2 linked regions of the Ferrimicrobium sp. genome follow. The protein of the gene in region 1 interacts with the protein of each later gene in a pairwise test. Links are inferred from orthologs where the notes say so. Each region holds a gene or a part of one and is shown in the gene's direction. Other genes may lie near its edges.

The links.
Region 2: the proteins of M7Q83_RS01480 (region 1) and ftsZ interact in binary tests that used the Escherichia coli proteins (3 or more experiments, as listed by UniProt). The link is inferred for Ferrimicrobium sp. from one-to-one orthologs.

Annotation. Positions count from the first base shown.
Region 1 is NZ_DAHXOI010000001.1:328,263-336,816, forward strand. What follows is about bases 1-2,837. They hold M7Q83_RS01480 (rod shape-determining protein), read left to right. Parts: upstream 1-821; coding sequence 822-1,853; downstream 1,854-2,837. Other genes in these bases: M7Q83_RS01470 (Mur ligase family protein), read left to right, coding at 1-356; ndk (nucleoside-diphosphate kinase), read left to right, coding at 379-795; mreC (rod shape-determining protein MreC), read left to right, coding at 1,960-2,700; mreD (rod shape-determining protein MreD), read left to right, coding at 2,697-2,837. In the rest of the region: more of mreD, read left to right, coding at 2,838-3,212; mrdA (penicillin-binding protein 2), read left to right, coding at 3,242-5,284; M7Q83_RS01500 (Rne/Rng family ribonuclease), read left to right, coding at 5,554-7,113; rplU (50S ribosomal protein L21), read left to right, coding at 7,133-7,444; rpmA (50S ribosomal protein L27), read left to right, coding at 7,585-7,851; GTPase ObgE, read left to right, coding at 8,168-8,554. UniProt on the Escherichia coli protein: Forms membrane-associated dynamic filaments that are essential for cell shape determination. Acts by regulating cell wall synthesis and cell elongation, and thus cell shape.
Region 2 is NZ_DAHXOI010000009.1:61,267-69,943, forward strand. Bases 860-3,819 are described here. They hold ftsZ (cell division protein FtsZ), read left to right. Parts: upstream 860-1,769; coding sequence 1,770-2,870; downstream 2,871-3,819. Other genes in these bases: M7Q83_RS07830 (hypothetical protein), read left to right, coding at 903-1,661; M7Q83_RS07840 (polyphenol oxidase family protein), read left to right, coding at 2,906-3,499; M7Q83_RS07845 (alanine racemase), read left to right, coding at 3,499-3,819. In the rest of the region: murB (UDP-N-acetylmuramate dehydrogenase), read left to right, coding at 1-730; more of M7Q83_RS07845, read left to right, coding at 3,820-4,176; M7Q83_RS07850 (cell division protein SepF), read left to right, coding at 4,197-4,721; M7Q83_RS07855 (YggT family protein), read left to right, coding at 4,711-4,983; M7Q83_RS07860 (DivIVA domain-containing protein), read left to right, coding at 5,078-5,896; M7Q83_RS07865 (Gfo/Idh/MocA family oxidoreductase), read right to left, coding at 6,260-7,234; M7Q83_RS07870 (Gfo/Idh/MocA family oxidoreductase), read right to left, coding at 7,231-8,677. UniProt on the Escherichia coli protein: Essential cell division protein that forms a contractile ring structure (Z ring) at the future cell division site. The regulation of the ring assembly controls the timing and the location of cell division.

The DNA of each region.
Region 1 (8,554 bases):
CGGCTGCGGTCCTCGGGACGACGTTACTTGAGGCTTTTGGCCGAGAGCATCCCATTGGGATTGTCTTTGGCATGAGCCATGGGCGGGATCCGTATGAGTTCTTGACGGCGTTGGCGCTTCCAGGTGTCGTTGCTCTTGGCTTACTCGATTGCGGGGTTGCGCCTACCATCTTGCGTGCCGCCGCCGAGAAGGTGTATCCGGATGCGCGCATTCTCGATTGGTCCGCTGAACTCCGGTCGGTGGGAGCATTGCTCAGTTCACTCGAGGTCGGATTGGTGCTGATCACCGGTTCGCACTGTGCCTGTGGTACCGTTTTGTGTAAAGATGTTCCCAAGCTGCTGCGTGATGAGTCGTGAGCCGGTAGCCTGTACCATTCGTATGGCTACTACCCTTATCATCCTAAAACCAGACGCTGTTGAGCGCGGATTGATCGGTGAGATCGTCGGTCGGTTTGAGCGCCGTGGGCTGCGCTTTCTCGCTCTTGAACTGCGACAATTGGCAAATTCACTGGTCGCCCAACACTATGCCGAGCACAGCGAGAAGCCGTTTTATCAGGATCTCATCGCTTTCCTCACGAGAGGACCAGTTGTCGTAGGCATCGTTGAAGGCCCCCCGCAAGTTGTGGAGATGGTGAGAACGATGATGGGAGCGACGAACTCGGCTCAGGCAGCGCCGGGCACAATCCGTGGTGATCTTGCTATGCTCATGGATGAGAACTTGATCCACGGTTCGGACTCACCCGCGGCAGCAGAACGCGAAATCAGTTTATTTTTCCCAGAGTTTCGCCTCACGTAGGCGAGACGCCATCTTTAGGAGGTCAAATGGCAAAGAGTAGCAGCGGTCTTTTCGGTAGAGACATCGCCGTCGATCTCGGTACCGCCAACACGTTGGTGTACGTACGCGGTAAGGGTATCGTACTTAACGAGCCATCGGTGGTTGCCATCAACGTGAGGGATGGTCGCCCACTAGCGGTTGGTGCTGAGGCCAAGCGGATGATTGGACGCACCCCATCGAATATCCAGGCGATTCGGCCACTCAAGGATGGCGTGATCGCTGACTTTGAGATCTGCGAGAAGATGCTTCGCTACTTCATCCACAAGGTCAACCAGTCGAAGATGGGTAAGCCGCGTATGGTCATCTGCGTTCCGAGCGGCATCACTGGTGTCGAGCGTCGCGCGGTCCAAGAGGCCGCTGAGTACGCGGGGGCAAGAAAACCTGCCTACATCATCGAGGAGCCGATGGCCGCGGCGATTGGGGCTGGGTTGCCCGTGCATGAGCCGGCTGGCAATATGGTTGTCGATATCGGCGGTGGTACCACTGAGGTCGCTGTGATCTCGCTCGGCGGGATTGTTACCTCCCGCTCTATCCGCGTCGGTGGCGATGAGATGGATGAGGCGATTATCGCCTACATCAAGAAGCAGTACTCGGTCGCGCTTGGTGAGCGGACCTCTGAATCGATCAAGATGACACTTGCTTCGGCCTACCCACTTGAGGAGGAGTTGCGCGCTGAAATCAAGGGTCGTGATCTGGTGACGGGCTTGCCAAAGACGATCTCGGTAACGACTGAGGAGATCCGCGCAGCTATCTCTGAGCCGATCAACGCGATCGTCGATGCCGTTAAGGTCACACTCGACAATACGCCGCCTGAATTGGCCGCTGATATCATGGACCAGGGCATTGTGCTGACCGGTGGTGGCGCGTTATTGGCTGGACTCGATCGACGACTCCACGAGGAGACGGGTATGCCCATCGTTGTGGCAAAGAATCCACTCCAGTGCGTTGCTCTTGGATCGGGCCAGTGCCTGGAGGAGTTTGAGGCGCTCAAACAGGTCTTGATTACCTCGTCACGTTAGGTCTCCCAACGACTTGTCACGATTACTTGAGCGACCTAGGGCAACACTTGCTGTTCTGATTCTGCTATCGGTCTCGCTCATCACGATCAACTTTAACGCTTCCCGTATGCATTTTGGATCACTCAAGGTTGTGGTCGCTGATGTGGTGAACCCGACGAAGTCGGCCATCGACACAGTCTTTCGGCCGCTCGCGAACGCCTACCACGGAATAGCGAACTACCCTTCGGACCAGCGTGAGATCGCCCAACTCAAGTCAAAGCTTGGGGCGATAGAGCGCTCGCATTTTGAGGATCTTGGAGCGTTGCACGCGTTGACGCAGTTGAGTCGGGTGACCAGATTGCCGTTTGCTACGACCCTTGCCTCCATTCCCGCGGAGGTCATCCAGATGACCCCTAGTAACTTGCAGCTCACCTTTGTGATTGACCGTGGTAGCGCGAACGGCGTCGTGGTAGGCAATCCAGTGGTGGGCGGTGCTGGATTGGCAGGACGGGTGGTGCAGACGACGCCTTCGACTGCGACGGTGTTGATGGTCACGGACCCAACTTCAACGGTAGGCGTTCGGATCCCCAAGTCGGGCCAGGTGGGTGCCGCGGTTGGTCAAGGTACTGGAGAGTCGTTGACGATCAACTTGGTGGTGCCTGGTACCCATATCCGGCGTGGTGCGGTGTTGGTAACCTCTGGCCTGCAGGGCGAGTTGTTCCCACCCGGGATCCCAGCGGTTCGCGTCACCCAGGTTTCGAATCCCTCGGGTGACCTCCAAGAAAGTATCCGCGCGGTTCCTTTGGTGGACTATGCCGCTCTTCAGTATGTTGCGGTGTTGAAGTGGACCCCGGGAGTTGGCTCGTGAGGTGGGTACGGGCGCTTGGGTTGCCGCTGTTGATCTTCACGGCGGTGGTCATACAGCGTTCAGGGGCGGGTGGCCTCACCATTTTAGGGGTACACCCGGATTTTGTGATGCTCATGGTTGCAGCCGTGGGGGTGTACCGGGGCAGAGAGATCGGAGCACTGACCGGATTCTTCGCTGGACTGTTGGTCGACTCCTTCCTCACCACTCCATTTGGTATCTCAGCGTTGGTGCTTTGTGTGGTGGGGTATCTTGCTGGTGAGATCGAACGGCTGGATTCCGGAAGTCCTCTTGCTCTCAAAATTCTCATAGTTGGGGCTACTAGCGTCGTTGGCGAGGGGTTGAGTTCCCTAGTCCTCTACCTGCTTGGCCTAGGCAATCCGTTGCGGGCGAGAACACTCGACGAGTTGATCATCGTGGGCGGAATCAATCTTGTTCTCGCAGTTGTGGCGCTTGGTCTTTGCCGGTTGGTCTTTGGAGCGCAGGAACGGACCCCGATGCTCGAACGGAGGTAGTCGTGCCCCAAGGATCAAAGAAAGTCTCGTTGAGTTTCCGAGCTCGTCTGCTCGGGCTGACTGGATTGGCGCTCCTTGGCGGTCTTGTCGCTCGTCTCTATGCACTGCAGGTGCTTGAGGCACCCTCATTTCAGCAGGCGGCCGCCCAGAACTCGACTCGGACCGTAGCGGTTCCAGCGCCTCGCGGCCTGATTCTTTCACGTGAACAGAATGTGTTGGCGGGCAATCGCGTGGTTGATGTCCTCGGGTTGTCGCAGTATGAAGCATCGCTGCACCCAAAGGTGGAGGGTAGGGTGGCGAAGTTGCTGGGGATCCCTGTTACCCAAGTCGCCGCTGACTTGCGTAATTCGCAGTACTCGACCTATGTACCGACGCCGATTGGGTCAAATATTTCCCAGGCTACCGCACTCTATGTAGCCGAGCACAGCAGCGAGTTTCCGGGGGTGACCACCAACTTCGAGACCCAGCGCACCTACCCCTATGGGTCTACAGCTGCGCATGTGCTTGGCTATGTGGGATCGATCAGCCCCCAACAGTTGGCAAAGCTCGCATCGAAGGGGTATGCACCTGGTGACCAGATCGGGCTCTCCGGCGTCGAGGAGAGTTATCAGAAGTACCTGCATGGTACCCCGGGCCAGGAGAAACTCATCGTCAACTCCTATGGCCAGGAGGTAGGGGTTGCGTCACGAACTCGTGCGAAGCCGGGTGGAGATCTTCAGTTGACCATCTCCCTCCCATTGCAGCAGTATGTCGATAAGCTTTTAGCGCAGCGGGTCAATCAACTCCAGGGGAGCTACAACAGTTATTTTGGTCGCTACTCCAACGATGTTACCGGTGCCGCGGTGGTGGAGAATGTGAACGATGGATCGGTGCTCGCGATGGCCTCGTATCCGACCTATCAGCCGAGCCAGTGGGTTGGTGGGATCTCCTATGCCAACTATGCCAAGCTCACAGCACCGAGTTCACGTGACCCGTTATTGAATCGGGCGATCTCGGGTGTCTACACCCCGGGTTCAACCTTCAAGCTGGCGACCTCCTCGGCTGCGCTCCAAGATGGTTTGTTGACACCTACCACCATTATCGATGATACGGGTCATTTTGTGATACCGAACTGTACGGGCTCGTTCTGTAGTCTGCACAACTCGGGCGGTGAAACCCTCGGCCCGATCGATATCAGCACGGCGATCAGTGCCTCCGATGACGTGTTCTTCTATACACTGGGTTATCGTTTCTATACCGAACAGTCCAAGTTCGGCGCCACGCCTATCCAAAACATGGCCGCCAAATACGGCTGGGGATCGCCAACGGGCATTGCGTTGCCGGGTGAGGCGGCTGGAATGGTCGATTCTCCGGCCCTTCGGAAGAAGTTGCACCGACTCTACCCTCAGGCGTATCCCTACGATACTTGGTATGTGGCTGATCAACTTGAGATGTCCTTTGGCCAAGGTTTGACGGAGATCACCCCTTTACAGATGGCTAACGCGTATGCCACTTTTGCCAATGGTGGGACCCGGTATGTGCCGAGGATCGCTGAAGGCATCGTCAACGGAAACGGCAACCTCGTCAAGCGATTCGCTCCCAAGGTGGCGGCACACGTTCCTTTGAGCCCGTCGGTCCGTGCGGCCATTCTTGCTGGTTTCGAGGGAGTTATCTCCAACCCGTTAGGAACGGCTCATGGCATCTTCCTGGGCTGGCCAGAGAGTAGCTACACCTTAGCTGGCAAGACCGGCACCGCCTCGGTCCATGGAGAGGTTCCCAACGCCTGGTTTGTTGCCTTTGGTCCCGAACCGAACCCCAAATACGTGGTTGTCGTCGTGATCAAGGAGGGCGGCTTCGGCGACACGGGCTCTGCGCCGGTCGTCCGTCAGATCTTTCAGTACTTGAAGGATCATCCGGTTGCAGCTCCGACCTATGGCCTCAAGCACCTCGCCGCTGGCTCTACGGTTGCATTGAATGCACCCGTGCATCACCAGACAACAACGGCCAAATCGACGAGCAGTTCCAAGGCAGGAACGACTGGCACGGGTACCTCCGGCACGGTGACGACGCCACCCAAGAAGAAGAACGGATAGCCGCCTTCGATTGGGGTGTCGGCTTTCGATCGACGCCTCTGAGTGGGCTACTACACTAGCGAGTGAGATGTTGCAGTACGTGCCCACTGAGTTGATTGTCACAGACCGACTATCGCTCCTCGACGGAGTTAGATGCCGCCGGGATAGGGGCACTGCTCATTCTGCTTTAAATCATGCGTGCGTTACCGTGCGGCGTTGTTACTCCCGGCATCGTCCAACGTTTGATGGGTGCCGCAGTGCTCGCATGAGTAATTTTGAAAGGTTTTTGAATGGAAGAAACGAACCCGGTAGGGTCCGGTACCGATGGAGTGGCGAGCGAGAGTAAGCCAGCTCAGAGCCAACGTTCGACAGGTCGGCGCGCAAGTTCGCGAACTCGTCAGCCAGGGGATGCGACGGCGACCAACCCTCCGCGTCGAACCCAGTCGAGGCGGCGTCCCACGAAGGCTCAAGCGCCAGTCGAGATGGAGATCCAAGGTCAAGTAGCGGAGACAATTGACGCAGGAGCGAAGATCAAACGCCGGTTTGCTCAGCGGGCACCACGCGAGCGACATGGACGTCCGGTCGGCCGGTATCAGATGGTGGTTCATGTCGCTGGAGATGTTACCCAGGTAGCTATCCTCGAGGGTCGAACCCTTATTCAACATTTTGTGTCTCGGGCCTCTGACTCGCAGTCCAATATCAGTGGGAATATCTATCTTGGGCGAGTGGCGAACGTGCTTCCTGGCATGGAGGCTGCCTTTGTTGACATTGGTACCAATAAGAATGCGGTCCTCTATCGTGGTGACGTTCGTTATGATCGCGAAGATCTCGAATCATTCGATCGCAACGTCCGGATCGAGCAACTGCTGCGACCAAAGCAGGTGGTGATCTGTCAGGTCGTTAAGAATCCGATCGCTCAGAAAGGCGCGCGCCTGACCCAGGAGGTCTCGTTACCTGGACGGTTCGCCGTCCTGTTGCCAGGCGGCGGGAGTTTTGGGATCTCTAAACGGCTGCCTGATGATGAGCGTCGTCGTCTCCGTCGGATTCTCGATGATGTTGCTCCTGAGGGTTTTGGAGTCATCCTGCGCACGGCTGCTGAGGGATCCACGAAGGAAGAGCTCAAGCGCGATGTCGATAGTTTGATGGAGTCGTGGAGGAAGATCGAGGAGATGACCAAATCGGCACATGCTCCCGCTCTTCTCTACCGTGAACCACCTTCGGCAGTACGGGTGATCCGAGAGGAGTTCAACCGGGAGTTCCGTGGGGTCACTATCGATGACCTTGCCCTCTACCAGGAGATCGCTGGATATGTCGCAGCGATTTCTCCAGAGTTGGCTGATCGGGTTGAGTACTTTGACTCTGCCACGGAGAAGTTGGCGATTTTTGATCAATTTCATGTTCGGGAGCAGTTGCAGAAGGTTCTTGAACACAAGGTCTGGCTCCCCTCTGGTGGGTCGATTGTGATCGACCGAACGGAGGCGTTGACGGTTATCGACGTGAATACCTCTCGCAACGTTGGTACCGTTTCGCTCGAGGAGACGATCCATAAGAACAACCTGGAAGCAGTGGAGGAGATTGCGCGTCAGCTGAGGCTTCGCGATATCGGTGGTATCATCGTCATCGACTTCGTTGATATGATCGAGGCCCAGAATCGAGAGGATGTCATGCGCGCTTTTCGTGCCGCACTTACCCGCGATAAGACCAAGACCCATGTGTATGAGATGTCGCAGTTGGGCCTGGTGCAGATGACTCGGCACCGCATCGCTGAAGGACTTGTTGAGGCGCTCTCGGAAGTCTGCCCCAGTTGTGGCGGAAGTGGCTACGTCATCGACCCGATGATCACCCAGTAGGACGTATACTAGTAGCGATATGTATGCAGTTGTTGATGTAGGCTCAAAGCAAGCCAAGGTTTTTGAGGGTCGGACGGTTCTCGTGGAGCGTCTTGACGTCCCCGCCGGAGATGAAGTCTCGCTGCGCCCAGTACTGTTCGTCGACGATGAGCGAGTGCTCGCTCGTGCCGATGAACTTGCCGGTGTATCGGTAGTCGGCGAGGTAGTCGAGGAGGTAAAGGGGACCAAGGTCATTGGTTTCCGTTACAAGTCCAAGGCGAACGAGCGTAAGCACTTTGGTCACCGCCAGAAGTACACTCGAGTGCGGATTACCTCGATCGTCGCCGAGTAGCTCTCGCGGCTCGGTTGAGCGACTGCAGAGGAGTAATTGCTCTGAGGTGCTGTCGTGGCTCCGAAGTATGTCCAGTCGCCACTCTGCACAGGTTCTGAGGTGAGCGACAAAGGCGTGAGTACAAAAAGAATGAGGAGATAATGTCAAAGACTAAGGGTGGTGGTTCCACTAAGAACGGCCGTGACTCTAATGCCCAACGATTAGGGATCAAGGTCTACGGTGGTCAAACGGTGCAGGCAGGATCGATTCTTGTTCGCCAACGTGGTACGAAGTTTTACCCAGGTGACCATGTAGGGCGTGGTAGCGATGATACCCTGTTTGCCAAGGAGTTTGGTCAAGTGGTGTATGGGCAGCATCGGGGTCGTAAGGTCGTCTCAGTGGTGCCGATCGAGGATCCCCTCAACTAGCCGTTTTATGACCACGTCCTCGGCGGGCCGGATAGTTTCGAGTACGCAGTGTTTGTCGCGACTAAGAGCCCTGGGACATTAGGGGCGATGGCTCCAGCGCAACAGCGATGTGGCCAAGATAGACGCAGGCAAGCCGGGCTTGATGGAGTCGCTGGTGATAGATTCCCTACTGATGGAGTCACTGGTGTCGAACCCAAGACGAAGACGGACAAATGTTTATTGGGTCTGGGATGCCGGTAGGGCAGCTCTTTTGGGTGAGCGCGAGCGGCACTGTTTGGGCCAACGATGGTGTGAGTGAATTCTAGAAGGCGGGGTCATGGACCCCGCCTTCATTGGTGTAAGCGAGGTGAGGATGGCGGAGTTCGTAGATGCTGCGCAGGTCCATGTCAAGGGGGGTAACGGAGGAGCTGGGGCTGTCTCATTCCGACGCGAGGCGCACGTGGATCGTGGCGGACCTGATGGTGGGGATGGTGGTAAGGGTGGCGATGTGATCCTGAAGGTCGACCCTCAGCTCGCGTCGTTAATTGTCTTTCGTGACCAGCCTTTCCGTCGCGCGGGCGATGGCGCTCACGGCCAAGGGAAAAAGATGCATGGTGCTGGTGGTCGTGATCAGGTGGTTGGGGTACCTCTCGGCACCGTAGTACGTGACTTCGATGGTACGCTCGTCGCCGACCTTGCTGAGACTGGGGCAGCATTTGTCATT
Region 2 (8,677 bases), on another replicon or contig:
TCTCTTTGTGCTCGGCCGTGGTTCGAATGTTCTCGTGGCTGACGGAGGCTTTCCTGGTTTGCTCATTACATTAGGGGCTGGGTTCTCCTGGTTGCAAACCCATGACAGCCAGGTCGAGCTCGGCGGAGCCTCCCCGCTTCCTGTCATGGCGCGTAGGATCGCCAAGCTTGGGCTCGATGGGTTCACCTGGGCGGTTGGTGTGCCAGGTAGCGTAGGGGGTGCAGTGCGGATGAATGCTGGTGGCCACGGCCATGTCCTAGCGGAAACGTTACAGTCGGCACTCCTTGTCGATCTTACGGCCGATGCGCCCCCCACGTGGCACTCCACCGCTGCCTTGGAGCTGGAGTATCGTTCCTCGGCAGTGGGTGCGAGCCAGGTCGTCATCGCCGCACGCTTTGCATTTGAAGCTGGTGATCCCCACGAACTTGCCGGCCAGTTGAGTGACATCGTCGCCTGGCGTCGTGCCCATCAACCAGGAGGGCAGAACGCTGGCTCGGTCTTTGTGAATCCGGAGCGCTCCCCGGCGGCGGTCTTGATCGAAGAGAGCGGTCTCAAGGGGTATCGATACCGGAGCGCGGCGGTATCGGCCAAACATGCAAATTTTATTCAAGCTGATCCGCAAGGATCGGCTGATGACGTCTTCCATTTGATGCAAGTTGTTCGTGAGCAAGTGGAACGCCGGACGGGTATTGAGTTGCGCTCAGAGGTCAGACTCGTCGGGTTTTCATAAGACCGAAAGGGAACCGCGTGACAGGAGGCAGCGATCGCAGAGACAATCAGGTCAAACGAGAGGCTCGATTGCACGTGTTACGCCACCTTTATCTCGCACATCGCAGTGGAGATCACCAACGACATGGATGGGCACCCTACCTGGCACTGGCCGCGAGGTGGTAGGTACACCCATGCCCAAACCTCAAGGTGTTCGCCAGCCAGCACGGCCCTGGAGATCGATGGTAGTGGCGGTCGTGGTGTTTGTAGTCGTGGTGGGCGCTGGCTGGCTCTACGCAGGACCGGTTCTACGCATTCGCTCGGTGACCGTTCTAGGTGGCACCGAAACCGAACGCCAGGCGGCGGTCGAACAGCTAAGCGAACGATTGGGCGGCCACCATGTCTGGTCGGTATCGACCCACGATGTCGACACTGGCCTCATGCTCCGGAACAGCCTCCATGGAGAGGTCCGTCTCCGCGCATGGGCCATCCGTTGGCCCTCTTCCTTGGAGGTAGAACTCTCCAGTCGGCTTCCCGAGGGCTATCTCGGAGACGGGTATGGGGTGACCAGTGCGGGTATCGTCATCTTGGCGCACTCCCCAAGACCGGGACGTTCGATCTCTTTATGTCCGCTCGTTCTGCGCACGCTGTCAGTGAGCTGTCCGTGGAGGCCCCAAGTCGGTGATGAGATACCGCTGCGATTGGCTACGGTGGTAGCGGCCATCGAGTCCGAGCACCTTCCCTCGTTGGGTGGTCAAACGACGGCGGTCTTTGCGCTGCATGGATCCGGAATTGTATTACGGTTGGGTGATTCTGTCGAATGTTTGCTGGGGCGAGGTCTTCATGCCCTCGCGGAGGTGAGCGCTTGTGGGCTCTTCGCCGCACCGGGGGCAGTTGTCGACGTGATTAACCCAAATAGTCCAGCGGTTCTCTTCAACGATCGTGTAGGCTAGTCAAATTCAGAGGTAGCGCAGAGGGTTATGCGACGAGCTGCCCGAATTTTATGTAATTGGAGGCCGTGTGGTGGTTCGAGCCAAGGTGCAGCGGAGGTGGGACGCGAGATGAGTGACGCGCAGAATTACATCGCCGTGATCAAAGTCGTCGGTGTCGGTGGTGGCGGCGGCAATGCCGTGAATCGGATGATTGAGGCTGGTCTCAAGGGTGTTGAGTTCATCGCGATCAACACCGACGCGCAGGCATTGTTGATGAGCGACGCTGATATTCGGCTCGATATTGGACGCCAGCTCACCCGTGGGCTCGGTGCAGGTTCGAACCCTGATATTGGGCGCTCGGCAGCTCAGGAACATAAGGATGAGATCCAGGAGGCACTCACCGGTGCTGACATGGTCTTTATCACCGCCGGCGAGGGTGGTGGCACAGGGACCGGTGGTGCCCCGGTCGTTGCGGAGATCGCTAGAGGGATTGGCGCGCTCACGATCGGTGTGGTCACACGACCCTTTGGCTTTGAGGGTAAGCGCCGAGCGACCCAGGCTGACGAGGGTATTGAGCGCCTGCGTGAGCATGTCGACACGCTGATCGTGATACCAAATGATCGGCTCTTGACGATCGCAAATGAGAAGACCTCAATGATCGCAGCTTTCCGGATGGCTGATGATATCTTGTTGTCAGGAGTCAAGGGGATTACCGATCTCATCACGACTCCGGGTGTCATCAACACCGACTTTGCCGACGTGCGGGCCATCATGGCCTCTGCGGGCACGGCCATCATGGGTATTGGTATCGCCAGTGGTGAGAACCGCGCGACGACGGCTGCGCGCAATGCGATCACCTCGCCGCTCTTTGAGACCTCGATCGATGGTGCGCAAGGTATCCTGCTGAACGTCGCTGGCGGCACTGATCTCGGTATTTTCGAGTTGAATGAGGCCGCCAATATCATCCAAAATGCTGCCTCAAGCGATGCCCTCATCATCGTCGGTAGTGTGATCGATGAGTCCATGGAGGACGAGGTCAAAGTGACGGTCATCGCTGCTGGCTTCGACGTCTGGGGAGAGGATACGCCAAAGCTTCGGGTTACGCCTCCACCTCCTAGTGAAGAACTTGATTTTGGCGTACCGGTGGTACCCCAAGAGCCAGTGCCGACTGAAGTCAACACGGATCCGGAGGATCCAGACGACGGCGACGTACCCTTCTTTCTCCGCTGATGATCGCGCTCTCGCTCCGTGAGAGTGGCGTGAGAGTGGCGTTCACCGATCGCATGGATGTCCCCTCTGAGGCCCTCGCGTTGATCGGTGGTGGTGGTCCACTGGCGCAACTGCAACAGGTTCACAGTGCAAGAGTGGTGGCCATCGACGACACCCTGGGCGAACCTGGGGCCGTTGAGGCGGATGGAATCTATGTTCCTGCTGGACACCATGCTCTGGCCGCCATCCGGACGGCAGACTGTCTCCCACTCGTGGTGGCCAACCGTAAGGGTGATGCCGTTGCCCTCCATGTCGGGTGGAGAGGGTTGGCCGCTGGAGTCGTCGAGGCGGGCCTCGCGCACCTTGGTGGTGATGGCCTCGTAGCGGTGATCGGCCCCCATATTCGATCTTGCTGTTACGAATTCCGTGGACCCGAGCGTTACGTGGTCGCTCACCGTTTCGGCGAGTCGAGTTTTGTGGGAGATAATCTCTCACTCGAGTCAGCCCTGTCGGGTCTCCTTGTGCAGCAGCGTGTTCGAGAGGTGCATTCAGTCGGTCACTGTACATTCTGTAATGATGCGTACCACTCCTATCGTCGCGATGGTACTGGTGAGCGTCAAATGACCTACGTCGGCGCTGGTGGCCACTGATGCCCGCCTACGAGCAGGTTGGGGAACGCTTGGCTGCGGTGAGAGACGAGATACGGCGTCATGGCGGTTCGGATGCGGTTCGGATCGTTGCGGTGACCAAGACCCATCCAGTCGAAGCGGTAGTGAGCGCGCTCGATGCTGGCTTGACCGATGTTGGTGAAAATTACGCGGAGGAGTTGGCGTCGAAGGCAGTCCAAGCTGAGCGTCTTGGCCTTCGGCCCCGCTGGCATTATCTGGGTGCTATTCAGCGGCGACGCCTCAAACTCATTTGTCAATATGCATCGGTGATCGAGACGATTTCGCGACCCTCCGAACTTGAGGGGTTGGCCAAACTCGATTATCGCGGTGACGTACTCATTCAGGTCGCTCCTCCAGGGCACCATGAGGGGCGCAACGGTGCCCAAGTCGACGAGGTCGCATCATTGCTGGCACTCGGTCGTGATCTCGAGGTTCGTGTGATCGGTTTGATGGGTATGGCGCTCCCCGGTACGGAGGAACAGACTCGGCGATACTTCGAGAGCGTCCGTCGTCTCGGGCAAGATTTGGGAATTCGGGAATATTCTATGGGAATGTCCGCCGATTACCAGGTGGCGGTCGCTCAGGGTGCTACTATGGTGCGGTTAGGTAGTGTTTTATTCGGGGCACGTGGTCAAGAGCGTGCTACGATAGAGCGTTAACGAGTGGGGTAGGAGGACAAATGCCGGGATTGAAGCGTGCGCTTGCGTGGCTAGGGATAACTGAGGACGACGAGATGGACGGAGAGGTTACCGATCTTGAAGGGTCGGTTCCACCAGTCTATGAACGGCGCGAGCAGGCTCCCCGCGTTCAGGTGGTCTCTGGCGGTGTCTCCAACGTGGCCGAGCAGCCTCGGGAGGATCCCCAAGAACATCGTGCCGCCGTGCTTCGCCCCTTTAATCCGCAGCCAGAGCGAGCAAAGATCCACCTCGTGCTTCCCACGAAATACGCCGATGTGCAGGAGATCGGCGATCGGATGAAATCTGATCAACCGGTGATTATTAATCTCGAGGGTGTGGATCGTGACCTGCGTCGCCGAATTATCGACTTCTCCTCAGGGCTTACCTACGCATTGGGTGGTAAAGTGAAGGAGATAAGTACGAGTGTGTATCTGCTCTCGCCGGCTCGTGTCGAGGTGGCCGATGAGGAGATGTTTCGCATGCGTCAGCGTACGGTAGCGAAGGGAGTTGGCCTGCATGGGTCTTAATGGGATCATCGTCGAACTACTAGAGCTCTATGTCATTGTGATCGTGCTCTATGTGGTCATGACGTGGTTCCCGGTTACGAACCCGGGTGGGCCGATGGATCGTTTCCGTTTCTTGCTCACCCGCCTATCGGAGCCGGTATTAAATCCGATTCGTAGGTTGATTCCGTCGGTGGGGGGTAGCTCGATTCGCTTCGACTTCGCGCCTCTCATCGTTATTTTGCTGATCGAGTTGATTTTGATCCCAATAGTCAGCCGGATCTAAGGTCGAAGCTGACTTCAATCGATAGATAACCTAGCAGCCACTGATTCGTTCCGATGGTGAGCGGTGGTGTGAGTGCTCGTAAGGGAGGGGTGCTGTGGACGCAAGTGCAGTCGATGCGCAAAAGATTCGCGAGGTAGAGTTTCGCGAGCGCATGAGAGGCTATCACCAAGAGGATGTGGACGAGTTTCTTGAGCAGGTAGCCAAGGGTGTTGAGGTACTTGAGACCCAACTCAGTCAGGCACGAGAGGAGCTCGCACGGCTCAAGGCAAATCCTCCTGCGGTCACGAGTAGTGGCGTACCTGCCGGTGGTGAGTTTGGCGATGACGTCATTCAAAGGACGCTGATTGTAGCACAGAAGGCAGCCGACCAGCTTCGCAGTGATGCGGAAAACGAGGCGCGCGAGATTCGCGCAGAGGCACAGCGCCAGGCAGAGCGTATTTTGGGTGAGGCGAGGACCACATCCAGACTCATCGAAGAGGAACGGCGCAAGAACTTGCTGGAGGAGCTCACACAGTTGGAGGGCGAGTTTGCTCGACGACAGGAACAGTTAGCGAATATCGTCAGCCGGGACCGTGCCGTTCGTCAAAGGATCACTGACGAGATCGGCGGTTTGTTATCGTTGGTGCGAGCCGCTGAGGTTCCCACTGGTGAGTCGCTCGCCACGACGGCGGCGCCAGGCGGCCTTCGTCCACGCGAGTTCGATGATGCTGAAGTTGAGGAACCGGCAACTGTCGCAGAGGTGCGTAATGTTGCGGACCTCCAAAATGGTGCAGATAGCACGCGGTATCAGCTTGCCGATGTGCCTTCGCAACCGGAGGAGCAGCACCCCGTTCAGGAGTTCGTGTTCGGTCATGACTTGAGCGGTGATGCTGCCGACGACGAACCCTTCATGCTCTGGCGCCAAGACGATTAATTCGGATCAATGGGTCGGGTCGTCGTGATCTGGTGCTCGGCTGTCCTGTAGCAGCACTACTGGTCGCAATTAGGCACCACTCGATCCTGATCTGGTCCTTGCCCGGTGCGAGTTGGGTACGATTTCCCGTTGGCTTCGATTCCCCGTTGGCTTCGATCCCCGGTGCAGTGTCGAGGCTCGACAGCGGTAGACGATCTCGCTGAGTCGGTACGGCGGTGTCAGGACCGGTGGCGGTATCGAGATGACCGAACAACGGGTCTTGTGCGCATCGGGATGTTAACACCTGGCGATCGAGGTAGTCTCCGACCAGCAGTATCATCACACCGACTCACAGTATGGTGCCGGTCAGCGCCGTTGGTTGGATCAGTTGCTCCGCCGTGGGGACTGTATGGTCGCGTGAATGCGATACAGCAGATGCGCGAGTCGGCGTGATTCGGTAAGGCTCCATGAGGGCTCGTGTCCGTTGGAGAAGGATGCAAAAACCTCGTCGACCATCGCTTGGTAGGGGTCACAGCCAGCGACGGCATGGTTTGTTACCTCACGGTTGGTCGTAACCGTCCAGGTCGTATCCTCAAGTCGAGGCGTGCAGACATGGTCCATCTCAATGGTTGCCTCACGGGTGAGAATGCGCAAGGCCTGTGACTCCCCGGTGATGAAGGAGGTGGTGAAGGTTGCGGCCACGCCACCGTCATAGGACAACAGGGCTTCGAGCGTGAGGTCAACCGGGTGTTCCTGCTCGGATGGCATTACGGTTGTCCAGATGTCTCTGGGCTCTGCACCCAGCAGCGAGATGATAGGGTAGATGGCGTAAATGCCGACATCGAAAAGGGAACCACCGCCGCGCGTAGCGTCAAGTCGATAGCCAGACAGTGGCGTTAAAGTGCCGGTAAACGTTGTTTGTACATTGATGACGGGACCGTAGCTACCGGCGGCGACCTGGCTGAGTACGGCACGGAGTCTCGGGTGATAGGAGCTCATGAAGGCCTCGCTGACCAGTATTCCGGTGTCAGCGAGCAGGTTGTCGAGGCGTGCGTAGTCGCCTTCGGTGAAGAACAACGGTTTTTCGCATAGTACGTGTTTGCCTGCTTCCACGGCGCGCTGGATGTAGGCGAAATGGAGATCGTTGGGGAGCGGGAGGTAGATCGCTTCCACCTCAGGGTCAGCGAGCATGGTGGCATAATCCCGATAGTGAGTTTCATCGGTGGTGAGCACCTGCGATGCGGTGGACAAAGACCGCGTGGTCCCTCCAAGAAGTCGCGTCCATGGGGAGCGCCGAAGAGCAGGTATCACTCCAGCCTGGGCGACATAACTGCCGAGACCACAGACGGCGACGTTCACCGTGGTGTGAGGGTCTGGATGCTGCCGAGCGCACTTGAGCGATGCGCAAGTTCGAGGACGCCGACGACCTCGCGTACCTGACCCGGCTGGACGGCGAGTGGTGTGCCAACCAGGAGGTGGTCGGCCAAGTCGCGGTGAAAGCCAAAAGTATCGGGAGGCAGTAACGCTGGGTGATAGTGACTGAGCCGTCCTGGTCCTTCGTAGAGGGCGACTTGGAGAGCGACAGGCGCCTCCGCGTAGTGATAACGATCAACCTGGTAGCCGGTTACCGGTGCCACACGTGGCTGCTCAAACGGCATGTAGTTGCCCACAATGGTACCCTCAGTGCCCTGTACGTAGAACTTGGGCCGCCGGAAACCGTCGAGTTCGCTTTGGAAGAAGGTGGCCTCTCTTCCGCCAGTGAACTGCAGATGAATGCGTAGTTGGTCCAGATTTGTCATCTCGTGCCAACGAGATTTGTGTCCGAAGGCGAAGATGCGTTCAGGTGCAGTCCCATAGAGTTGGTGAATCCAGTCGATGTGATGTGCACCCCAATCGTAGGCGAGCCCGCCGGATACGGTTGCATCGGAGTGCCAAGCGCGACAGGGGTGGTCAAAACCGCCAACTGAGGTTTCGATGTTGAACACGTCTCCAATGACTCCGCGGTCGAGAAGATCCACGAGGGTACGGTAGTCCTGGTCCCAGCGGCGGTTCTGGTGGACGGTGAGGACTCGTTCGTTGCTTTCGGCGACGTCGATGAGCTTGTCGGCTTCATCAGTGGTGAGGCAGAGAGGTTTTTCGACCACCACGTGCTTACCACCCTCCAGTGCCTGCAGCGCCAAATCGAAGTGGGTGTTAGGTGGAGTAGCGATGATGGCGATGTCGGTGATGGAATCACGGAACATTTCAGCGGCGCTACGGTAGCCGATCAGATTTGGGAAGTCCTGTTGTGCCTGAGTGAGCCGAGCAGGGTTGGCATCAACTGCGGTGACGAGCTGGAGTCCCGGAGTTTCCTGGGCACCGGTGCCATGATAGAGCCCCATGCCGCCATAGGGTCCATAACCGATCACCCCAATGCCGAGCGTGTCATGCTTGCGTGATGGAGGCGTCGCAATCAGCAGTTCCATCGTGCGTTCGAGCCAGGAATGACTGCCGGCAAGGGCTTCGAGGTCGAGGCCAATGATCGTCAATTGACCCTTGCCGAGCGTTTGCTGACTTGCGACTACATGATCACTGAGCGCAATGTTGACCGTCAAAAGCGTGGTGGCATCATCGGGTGGGGTGAAGGTGGTGATGGCGGTTCGAACGGAGAACTCATCTGGGGTACGCGTTAACGGGCTGAACGCGTGATTGGGTGTGACCATCCACTCACCCCATGGGGCGGCCTTCTGATGACGATAGTTGGGTAGTGATTGGAGTAGCTTCGCACCGTGGAGTTGGTTGATAAGAACAAAAACACTTGCG